3 regions of the Reyranella sp. GW821-FHT12G01 genome follow, and region 3 is predicted to be linked to each of the others. Evidence: riboswitches for the same ligand, from Rfam matches in the RefSeq annotation. Region 3 holds a riboswitch; each other region holds the start of a gene.
What was found. A riboswitch is a leader RNA that binds a small molecule or an ion and turns the genes downstream of it on or off. The one in region 3 is predicted to bind thiamine pyrophosphate.
Positions count from the first base shown of each region.

Region 1 (3,269 bases), 2.3 Mb from region 3:
CTTGTTGTAGCCGATGAAGATGCCGTAGGGCGCCCGCCAGTTCGCGGCCGAGCCGATCTGCGTATAGGACACGCGGAAGGCCATCGGCCCCCAGAAGGCATCGGCGCGGAAGCCACCCCAGAAGGTGCTGAAGGGCTGGCCGGTGAGAAGGTTCATCCCGTTGCTGCCCTGCACGGCGAACTGCGCGGCGAGCTGGACGCGCAGATCCTCGTTCACGCGGATCGTGCCGCCGACATCGGCGTAGCTCGACCACAATATGTCAGGGACGTAGTAGGTCGAGGCGCGCGCCTGCAGCTTGTCCATGCTGCCGTACTTCACGCTGAACAGGCCCATGCCCTTGTTGTCGTTCGGCGTGCCGGCCGCTTCGCCCATGTTGATGAAGGCGGAATAGTCGCGCGGCTTCATCGCCGCGACATAGCCCGCGAAGTAGTTCACCGGACCGAGGATGCCGCGCAGCGCATAGGCCTCGAAGGTCTGCGGCAGTTCGCGGTCGTCGCGCGGGTTCACCTCCAGCTCGTCGATATATTGCCGGAAGACGGTGACGGTCTGCTTCTGCCAGCGCGCCGAGGCATAGGCCTGGCCCAGGGTGAAGAAGCCGTAGCCGCCTGGCTTCAGCAGCGACGTGCCATTCGAGGTGGTCTCGTTGCCCTGCGGGGCCCACAGCGGCTGGGTCGTGTAGCCCACCGCGCCGAGCTGCAGCGTGTCGTAGAACCAGCCGGTCTGCAGGCCAATCCAGCCGCCCGCCACCGCGGCCGCCAGATCGGGCGGCGTCTGGTTGTGCCGGTCGAACAGGTAGCTGCGGAAATGCAGTACGGCTGTTGCTTCGTCGTACAGGAACCGCTGCAGCTCCGACTTGAGGCCGTCAGGAGGGCCATCGGGAGCCGGCGTTTGCGCACGCACTGTCACGGGCATCGATAAAGCGAGCAAGGCCAACAGGATACGCACTGGCGCTCGCAACATCGGATGCTCCCCACTCCCCGAGAGCGACGCTTAGAGGGGGCCGGTTAAAGAATTGCGCAAAGCGCACGACAATTTGCGAACGCGCGCTTGTGATCGAAATTTCGACGATCTAGGTTCGTCCCGTCCAAGGGGGGTCCCGCAAGGGGCTGAGATACCGATGGTCGCCAGTCCCGACTGGCGTCGGCGCGGTGACCCTTTGAACCTGATCCGGGTCATGCCGGCGAAGGGAATGGATACATCCTTTGCACGACAAAACACCGGATCTCCGTACGCCAACCAGCCACGGGAGATCCATCATGGACACCATCGTCACCGCTACAGCCCCGACCGTAACGACCGGGCCGCTGCCCTCATCCCGCAAGGTCTACGCGACGCCCGAGGCGGCGCCCGACCTGCGCGTTCCCCTGCGTGAGATCGAACTGTCGTCGCCGCTGGAACCGCCGGTGCGTGTCTACGACACGACCGGCCCCTACACCGACACCGACGTCGCGATCGACGTGCGCAAGGGCCTCGCCCAGACACGACGCGCCTGGGTGCTTGAGCGCGGCGGCGTCGAGGAATATACCGGCCGCGCCATCCAGCCGATCGACAACGGCAACGTGAAGGAATCGGTGCTGCGGCCGTTTCTTCATACGCCGAAGCCGCTGCGCGGCCTCGACGGCAAGCCGATCACCCAGTTCGAATGGGCGCGCGCGGGCGTCATCACCAAGGAGATGATCTACGTCGCGGCGCGCGAGAACCTCGGCCGCAAGACGATGCTCGACGAGGCGGAAGCGCGCCTGGCCGACGGCGAGAGCTTCGGTGCCGCTCTTCCGGCGTTCATCACGCCGGAGTTCGTGCGCCAGGAGATCGCCTCCGGCCGCGCCATCATCCCGGCGAACATCAACCACACGGAACTGGAGCCGATGATCATCGGCCGGAACTTCCTGGTGAAGATCAACGCCAACATCGGCAACTCCGCCGTTTCCTCCTCGATGGAGGAAGAGGTCGAGAAGATGGTGTGGTCGATCCGCTGGGGCGCCGACACCGTCATGGATCTGTCGACGGGCCGTAACATCCACGACACCCGCGAATGGATCGTGCGCAATTCGCCGGTGCCGATCGGCACGGTGCCGATCTACCAGGCACTGGAGAAGGTCGGCGGCGATCCGACCAAGCTGTCGTGGGAGGTCTTCCGCGACACCTTGATCGAGCAGGCCGAGCAGGGGGTCGATTACTTCACCATCCATGCCGGCGTGCGCCTGGCGCATGTGCCGCTCACGGCCAGCCGGGTCACCGGCATCGTGAGCCGCGGCGGCTCGATGATGGCGCAGTGGTGCCTCACCGAGCATCGCGAAAGCTTCCTCTACGAGCATTTCGGCGACATCTGCGACATCATGCGCAAGTACGACGTCTCGTTCTCGCTAGGCGACGGTCTGCGGCCGGGCTGCAACGCCGACGCCAACGACGCCGCGCAGTTCGCCGAGCTGGAGACGCTGGGTGAACTGACCAAGATCGCGTGGGACAAGGGCTGCCAGGTCATGATCGAGGGGCCGGGCCATGTGCCGATGCACAAGATCAAGGCCAACATGGACAAGCAGCTGCGCGAATGCGGCGAGGCGCCGTTCTATACGCTCGGGCCGCTCGTGACCGACATCGCGCCGGGCTACGACCACATCACCTCGGGCATCGGCGCCGCCATGATCGGCTGGTTCGGCACGGCGATGCTTTGTTATGTCACGCCCAAGGAGCATCTCGGCCTGCCGGATCGAGATGATGTGAAGGTTGGCGTCATCACCTACAAGATCGCGGCCCATGCCGCCGATCTGGCGAAGGGCCATCCGGCCGCCCGCCTGCGCGACGATGCGCTCTCGAAGGCGCGCTTCGACTTCCGCTGGCGCGACCAGTTCAACCTCTCGCTCGACCCGGCCACGGCCGAGAAGTTCCACGACGAGACGATGCCCAAGGAGGCCCACAAGACCGCGCATTTCTGCTCGATGTGTGGTCCGAAGTTCTGCTCCATGCGCATCACCCAGGACATCAGGGACTATGCGAAGAAGGGCATGGACGAGATGAGCGCCAAGTTCCGGGCGGGCGGCGGCAGCCTCTATGTCGAGGGCAAAGCCGCCGACTGAGCGAATTTGTCTGGCGTCCGAGGGGTCTTTTTGGCCTCTCGGACGTTGTGACCCCTGTTCGGGTGGCGGCCGCCTTGCGTCTGCCATTTCCGTGGGGGAGACTCCGCGGGTTCAGCGCGTATGTTGTTACGAGCTGTCTTTTTGGGGTGAATTGGACATATGACGCGGCTGCGAACCCTCCTCGGGATCGGTTTC
Region 1 is NZ_JBXAPV010000001.1:214,568-217,836, reverse strand. Features, by position in the region: gene AC1RP5_RS01030 (OprD family outer membrane porin) at 1-912, opposite strand, end outside; TPP riboswitch at 1,078-1,207, shown strand; gene thiC (phosphomethylpyrimidine synthase ThiC) at 1,257-3,074, shown strand; gene AC1RP5_RS01020 (MdtA/MuxA family multidrug efflux RND transporter periplasmic adaptor subunit) at 3,234-3,269, shown strand, end outside.
Region 1: linked by a shared signal. The riboswitch ahead of thiC (phosphomethylpyrimidine synthase ThiC) and the one ahead of AC1RP5_RS11865 (ABC transporter ATP-binding protein) in region 3 are both predicted to bind thiamine pyrophosphate.

Region 2 (3,269 bases), on a different contig from region 3:
GTTCCATCGGGCGCGCAAGATAGGCGGCGCGGCCGGCTTCGACGCCGAGCGCGAAGGCTCGTGCCATCTCGACTGGATCGCCCGCTTCAGCGACCGCCGTATTCAGCAGCACCGCGTCGTAGCCGAGTTCCATCGCAGCGGCGGCATGCGAGGGCACGCCCAGTCCGGCATCGACCACCAGTGGGATGTCGGGGAAGTGCGCGCGCATCGAGCGCAGGCCATAGACGTTGTTGAGGCCGCGCGCTGAACCGATCGGTGCACCCCACGGCATCAGCACCCGGCAGCCTGCCTCGACCAATCGCTCGGCCACGACCAGATCCTCGGTCGTGTAGGGAAACACCTCGAACCCGTCCTCGGAGAGGATGCGTGCGGCTTCCACGAGGCCGAACACGTCGGGCTGCAACGTGTCGGCCTCGCCGATCACCTCGAGCTTGATCCACGGCGTATCGAACAGCTCGCGCGCCATGTGGGCGGTCGTCACCGCTTCCTTCACAGAATGACAGCCGGCGGTGTTGGGCAGCACGCGCACGCCCATCGACTGGATGAGAGACCAGAAAGCCTGCCCGGCCTTCCCCGCGCCGCTCTCGCGCCGCAGCGAGACGGTCACGACTTCCGCAGCCGACGCCTTGATCGCGCGTTCGAGGACCGCCGGCGAGGGATAGCGCGACGTGCCGAGCAGCAGCCGCGACTTCAGCTCGACGCCATAGAAGGACGACATCGTTATCCTCCCTGCATCGGCGCGACGACTTCGATCTTGTCGCCGTCGGCCAGTTCGGTGCGCGGCCGCGCGGCGGCGGCGACGAAGCGGCCGTTCACCGCCGTCGCGATCTTGCGACCGCCGAAGCCAAGCGATTCGAGTGCCGCGGCCAAAGTGCCCGGCGCGACCTCATGCATGTCGTCGTTCAGGAATATCCGCATCTCTCGTCTCCAGAAGAACGGCGTCGGCCACTTCCCGCGCCAGCCAGGGCGCAAGCAGGAAACCATGCCGGAAAAGACCGTTGGCGTGCAGCACGCGGCCGTTGCGTCGCACGCACGGCAGATTGTCGGGAAAAGTCGGCCGCAGGTCGGCGCCCAGTTCGATGATCTCCGCCTCGCCGAAGGCCGGGTGCAACGTGTAGGCCGCGTTCAGCAATTCGACCGCCGAGCGCACGCTGACGCCGCGGCGCTCCTCGCTCTCGATCATCGTGGCGCCGATCATGAAAATCCCGTCGCCCCGCGGCACGATGTAGAGCGGGATGCGCGGATGCAGCAGCCGCACCGGCCGCGCCAGCGATATGTCGTTGGTGTGCACGACCACCATCTCGCCGCGCACGCCGCGCAGGTCGGGCAAGGCATCGCGCGCCGCGAGGCCGCGGCAATCGACGACGAAGTCCGAACCAGCATCGGACAGCGTCGCGCCAACCCCGAACCGGATCGGAACGCCACGCGCTGCAAGACCCGCCGCGAGGGATGCCAGTGCCTTGCGCGGCTCGAGATGAGCTTCGTCGGGGAAAAACAGCGCGCGACGGAAGCGACCGGCGAGATCGGGTTCGAGTGCGGCGATGCCGTCGCCATCGAGCCATTCGTGCCGCTCGGTGCGCGCGGCGAAGCGCGTGAGATCGGCGGCATCGCGCGCCGGCGCGACCACGAGGCTGCCCTTGCTGACCGTGCCGGGGAAATGTTTGCGCCACCAGTCGATCGACGGTGCGCCCAGGCGCGCCACCGCTTCGTCGGTGGTCGCGCGCTCGCACCACGGCGCCAGCATGCCGCCCGCCATCCACGAGCAGGCGCCCTCGCCCAGATGGGCGGCGCGCTCCAGCACCTCGACGGCGATACCGCGATCGGCGAGCTCCGTGGCACAGGCAAGTCCTGCGACGCCGGCTCCGATGATTGATACGACAGGTCGATCCAACGCTTGCTCCCGTTCCTTCGCCGGCATGACCCGGATCAGGTTCAAAGGGTTCAGCCATACGGCTGTCTCAGCCCGTCTTCCGCAGGAAGGTCGGGCACCCCTCGGACGTCATCGAGAAAAGGGGATTGCGGCCCCCGATGTCAAGCGGGAGCGGCATCGCTTATGATTCATGGCTGCCCATGGAGATTGTATCATCGGCTCGCTCTTCGAAGCCGTCTTTGCCGTCATCGGCCTGGCCGCCGAACTGGTGCTTGGCGTCGTCGTCTGGCTGTTCCGGCCGGTCTTCCGTGCGATTGGCAGCAGCCTGGGTCTCGATCGGCGAAAGACCGTGCCCACCGGCATCAAGCCGCGTGAGCTGCCCCGGGAGGCAACAGACGGGATTCTGGCGGCCCTGCAGGCCGACAAGGACGCCAAGGCGGCGCTGTCGTCGGGCTGGCGCGGCTCCTACGCGGCGATCTCGTGCGACTTCGAGCGGATCGGCGACGTGACGATCGGAGCCGAGGTTCGCCTCATCCTCGAGCCCGACAATACAGATCGCGAGGACGCAGTGCGCGCCGAGGTCGATCTGCCCGACCGATCCACCGTGCAGATCGGCTATCTGCGGCGAGGCCATGAGCTGGGCAAGAGCATCGCCCATGGCCGTGTCCGGTGCTGGTTCGCCTCCCGCCGCAAGACCTTGCGGGTCGAAGCGTGGGAGGCCGTGCTCTTCGTCGCCGTCTACGATCCGTAGACGGCGAAGGTCACGCCGCCAGCGACGAGGCCGGCGTCATGAGATGCGTGGCCTCGCCGAAGCCCTCGCTGTCGGGTTGGCGCACCAGCTTCTGGAAGTCGGCCATCAGGGTCTTGGCGATGGGGCCGGCCTGGAAGTGATGTTGGTCGATCGAACCGACCGGCACGATCTCGGCGGCGCTGCCGCAGAGGAAGACCTCGCTGGCTTGCGCCAACTCCTCCGGCATCACGTCGCGCTCCTCGACCGTCCAGCCACGCGCCTTCGCCATGCCCATCACCGCGCGGCGCGTGATCCCGTCGAGGAAGTTGTGCGGCGTCGGGGTCACGAGCTTGCCGTCGATCACCAGGAAGATGTTGGCACCCGTCGTCTCGGCGATGCGGCCCTTCCAGTCGAGCATCAGCGCATCGTCGAAGCCGGCCTTCAGTGCACGGTCCTTCTCGATGCCGCAGATCACGTAGAGGCCGGCCACCTTGGCGTGGCCCGGCGCCGTCTCGGGCGAAGGCCGGCGATACTTCGCCATGGTGACGTTGATGCCGGCGTCACGCGCCTGCACCGACAGGCGACCTTCCTGCGCCCAGGGCGCGATGGCGAGATGGACCGTCGTGCCGACCGCCGACACGCCCAGCACCTCCGAGCCGCGCCAGGCGA
Region 2 is NZ_JBXAPV010000003.1:763,549-766,817, forward strand. Features, by position in the region: gene AC1RP5_RS28655 (thiazole synthase) at 1-718, opposite strand, end outside; gene thiS (sulfur carrier protein ThiS) at 721-918, opposite strand; gene thiO (glycine oxidase ThiO) at 887-1,891, opposite strand; TPP riboswitch at 1,887-2,003, opposite strand; gene AC1RP5_RS28670 (hypothetical protein) at 2,061-2,621, shown strand; gene AC1RP5_RS28675 (branched-chain amino acid aminotransferase) at 2,632-3,269, opposite strand, start outside.
Region 2: linked by a shared signal. The riboswitch ahead of thiO (glycine oxidase ThiO) and the one ahead of AC1RP5_RS11865 (ABC transporter ATP-binding protein) in region 3 are both predicted to bind thiamine pyrophosphate.

Region 3 (3,269 bases):
TGGCGCCGACCCATTCACCGATCACCGCGCCGATCGGCGCCACGGCGGCGGCAATGCGCACGCCCGAGGCGAAGGCCGGCAGCGCGGCCGGCAGCCTGATCTGCAGCAGAATCGCACGCGGTGAGGCATCCATCGTGCGGGCAAGTTCGAGCCAGCCCGGATCGGTGCGGCGCAGCCCGTCATAGAGATTGCTCACGACCGGGAAGAAGATCACCAGGGCGGCCATCGCGACCTTCGAGGCCAGACCGTAGCCCAGCCACAGGACGAGGAGCGGCGCGATGGCGATCACCGGGATGGCCTGCGAGACGATCACCAGCGGCAGCGCCCAGCGTCGCCAGGTGGCGGACGCGGCGAAGATCACGGCCAGCGTCGAGCCCAGCACCAGGCCAAGTGCGAGGCCGAGGATCATCTCGGCGGCGGTCCACTGGGCCTGCTCGACCAGCAGGTCGAACCGCTCCACCAGCACCACGGCGACGCGCGAGGGCGGCGGCAGGATGTAGGACGGCACGCCGGTCGCCCAACACAGGGCCTCCCAGGCGAGGATGAGTCCGAGGGCGGTGAGTAGCGGTCTCACGATCCGTGCCTCAACTCGCCAATCAGGCGTGCCTGCAGGGCCAGGAGGGCAGGATCGGTCGGATCTCGCGGGACGGCGCCAGCGGGTGCGATCACCGGACCGACGGTGAAGGGCGTTCCCGAGAGGACACGGATCTCATGGCCGAGGCGCAGCGCTTCCAGCGGATCGTGAGTGACCAGAACGACGGTCCGACCCTGCAGCAGGCGCGCAGCGAGATCCTGCAGATCGAAGCGCGTCACCGCGTCGAGATGGCCGAACGGTTCGTCCATCAGGACGATCTGCCGGTCCTCGCAGAGTGTGCGGGCGAGGGCCGCGCGCTGGCGCATGCCGCCCGACAAAGCCTGCGGCAGGTCTTGCAGGCGGCTGCCCAGGCCAACTTCGGCCAGCAGCGCGCGGGCGCGAGGTTCGGCGGCGCGTCGGGCTGCATCGTCGCGGCGCAGGCGATGCCCCAGCAGCACATTGTCGAGCACGCTGAGCCAGGGCAGCAGCAGGTCGCGCTGCGCCATGTAGGCGACCGGTCCGGCGGACGCGGTACCGGGCAGCAGGCCGGCCAGGTGGCGCAGGAGGGACGTCTTGCCGACGCCGCTGCGGCCCAGCAGGCAGGTCGTGCGCCCGGCGGCAAAATCGAGCGACAGGTTCTCGGCGACGACATGGCCGTCGAGGACGATGTGCGCGGACCGCACGGAGAGGGCAGGCGAAACCATCGACGAAGCCACCAGTCCCTACGCCGGCATTAACCGGATCAGGTTCGGGGTCGTCCTTCCGGACCTCTCAGCCGCCAGGCGGCTCCCCCCGATGAGCGGCGCCACTATGGTTAGGTGACGTTGTTCACGCAAGAGCGCCATCGGTTTGACGAAATCGCCATCCACACTCTATGCCATGGCCATGGCTCAGGCAGTTTCCCGCGCGTCCTCGAACGCATCCCCGCAGGCATCCCATCTCGGCCGGCGTCTCTTCCTCGCAGCGCCGCTCGTGCTCGCGGGTGGCGTTGCCGCCGCCCAGCAGGGTGGCGATTTCCATTTCAAGAAGTCTTCGCTCGTCGTGGTGGCCGGTGGCCGCGAGATCAAGTTCGACGTCGAACTGGCGCTCGACGACACGCAGCGCGCTCGGGGGCTGATGTTCCGCGAAAAGCTCGGCCCCTATGAGGGCATGCTGTTCGACTTCTACAAGGATGCGCCGGTCAGCTTCTGGATGAAGAACACGCTGATCCCGCTCGACATGGTTTTCATCGCGGGCGACGGCACGATCAAGTCGATCCACGCCAACGCCGTGCCGCATTCGACTGAGACCATCCCCAGCCAGTTCCCGGTGCGCGCCGTCCTCGAGATCAACGGCGGCAGCGCCAAGCTTTTAGGCATCAAGCCTGGCGACAAGGTCCTCCACCCGATCTTCGGCAACGCCTAGCGGTGACCTGGCCTAGCGCTTCAGGGCGCAGGTCATGCCGTCGCCGACGGCCAGCAGGGCGAGATCGACTCGCTGGTCGTTCTTCAGCTTGGCGTTGAGGGCGCGCAGCGCCTCGGTGTCGCGATCCACTTCCTTGGGATCGGCGACCGAGCCGCCCCACAGGACATTGTCGATCAACACTAGGCCGCCCGGTCGCACGAGCTTCAGGCAGCGCTCGTAGTAGGCGTCGTAGTCGTCCTTGTTGGCGTCGATGAAGGCGAGATCAAGCTGCCCGTTCAATCCCTGTGCTGACAGCCAGTCGAGCGTGCCCAACGCCGGCCCGATCGTGAGTTCGATGCGGCTCTCGACATTGGCTTCCTTCCAGTAGCGGCGGGCGATCTTCGTCCACTCGGTGCTGACGTCGCAGCACCAGAGCTTACCGTCGGTCGGCAGCGCCTCGGCGATGCACAGCGAGGAATAGCCGGTGAAGGTGCCTACCTCGACGGCACGCCGTGCGCCGATGGTGCGTGCGAGCAGGGCGATCTGCTGGCCCTGGTGGGCGGAGATCTGCATGCCGGCGCGCGGCAGTGTGGCGGTCTCCTCGCGCAGCCGGCGGCGCAGCGGCGGTTCACGCAGCCAGTTGGCGTCCACATAGTCGCTGAAAGCGCCATCGATTTTGGGCCAACTCTTCATGTTCTCTCCTGTTGGCTCCGTCCGCCCGCCTCGCTAGGGTCGCGTCCCTGAAACGATGGGCTTTGGGAGTAGGTATGTCGGATATCGAGATCGCGCGGCGCGCAATCAAGAAGCCAATGAAGGAAGTCGCGAACCGTCTCGACATCCCGGAAGATGCCCTCGAACCCTATGGTCGCGACAAGGCCAAGCTCGATGCCGACTATGTGAAGTCGCTGCAGGGACGAAAGCCCGGACACCTGATCCTGGTAACAGCCATCAATCCCACCAAGGCGGGTGAGGGCAAGACCACCACGACGATCGGTCTCGGCGATGCACTGAGCCGTCTCGGCAAGAAGACCGCGATCGCGCTGCGCGAACCGAGCCTCGGCCCATGCTTCGGCCAGAAGGGCGGCGCCACCGGCGGCGGCCAGGCGCAGATCGTGCCGATGGCCGACATCAACCTGCATTTCACCGGCGACTTCCACGCCATCACGACGGCGCACAACCTGCTCGCCGCGATGCTCGACAACCACGTCTATTGGGGCAATGCGCTGGGTATCGATGCCCGCCGCGTGTTCTGGCCGCGCGTGCTCGACATGAACGATCGTGCGCTGCGCGACACGGTCGTCAGCCTGGGCGG
Region 3 is NZ_JBXAPV010000001.1:2,474,615-2,477,883, reverse strand. Features, by position in the region: gene AC1RP5_RS11870 (ABC transporter permease) at 1-574, opposite strand, end outside; gene AC1RP5_RS11865 (ABC transporter ATP-binding protein) at 571-1,278, opposite strand; TPP riboswitch at 1,276-1,377, opposite strand; gene AC1RP5_RS11860 (DUF192 domain-containing protein) at 1,460-1,978, shown strand; gene AC1RP5_RS11855 (O-methyltransferase) at 1,991-2,650, opposite strand; gene AC1RP5_RS11850 (formate--tetrahydrofolate ligase) at 2,725-3,269, shown strand, end outside.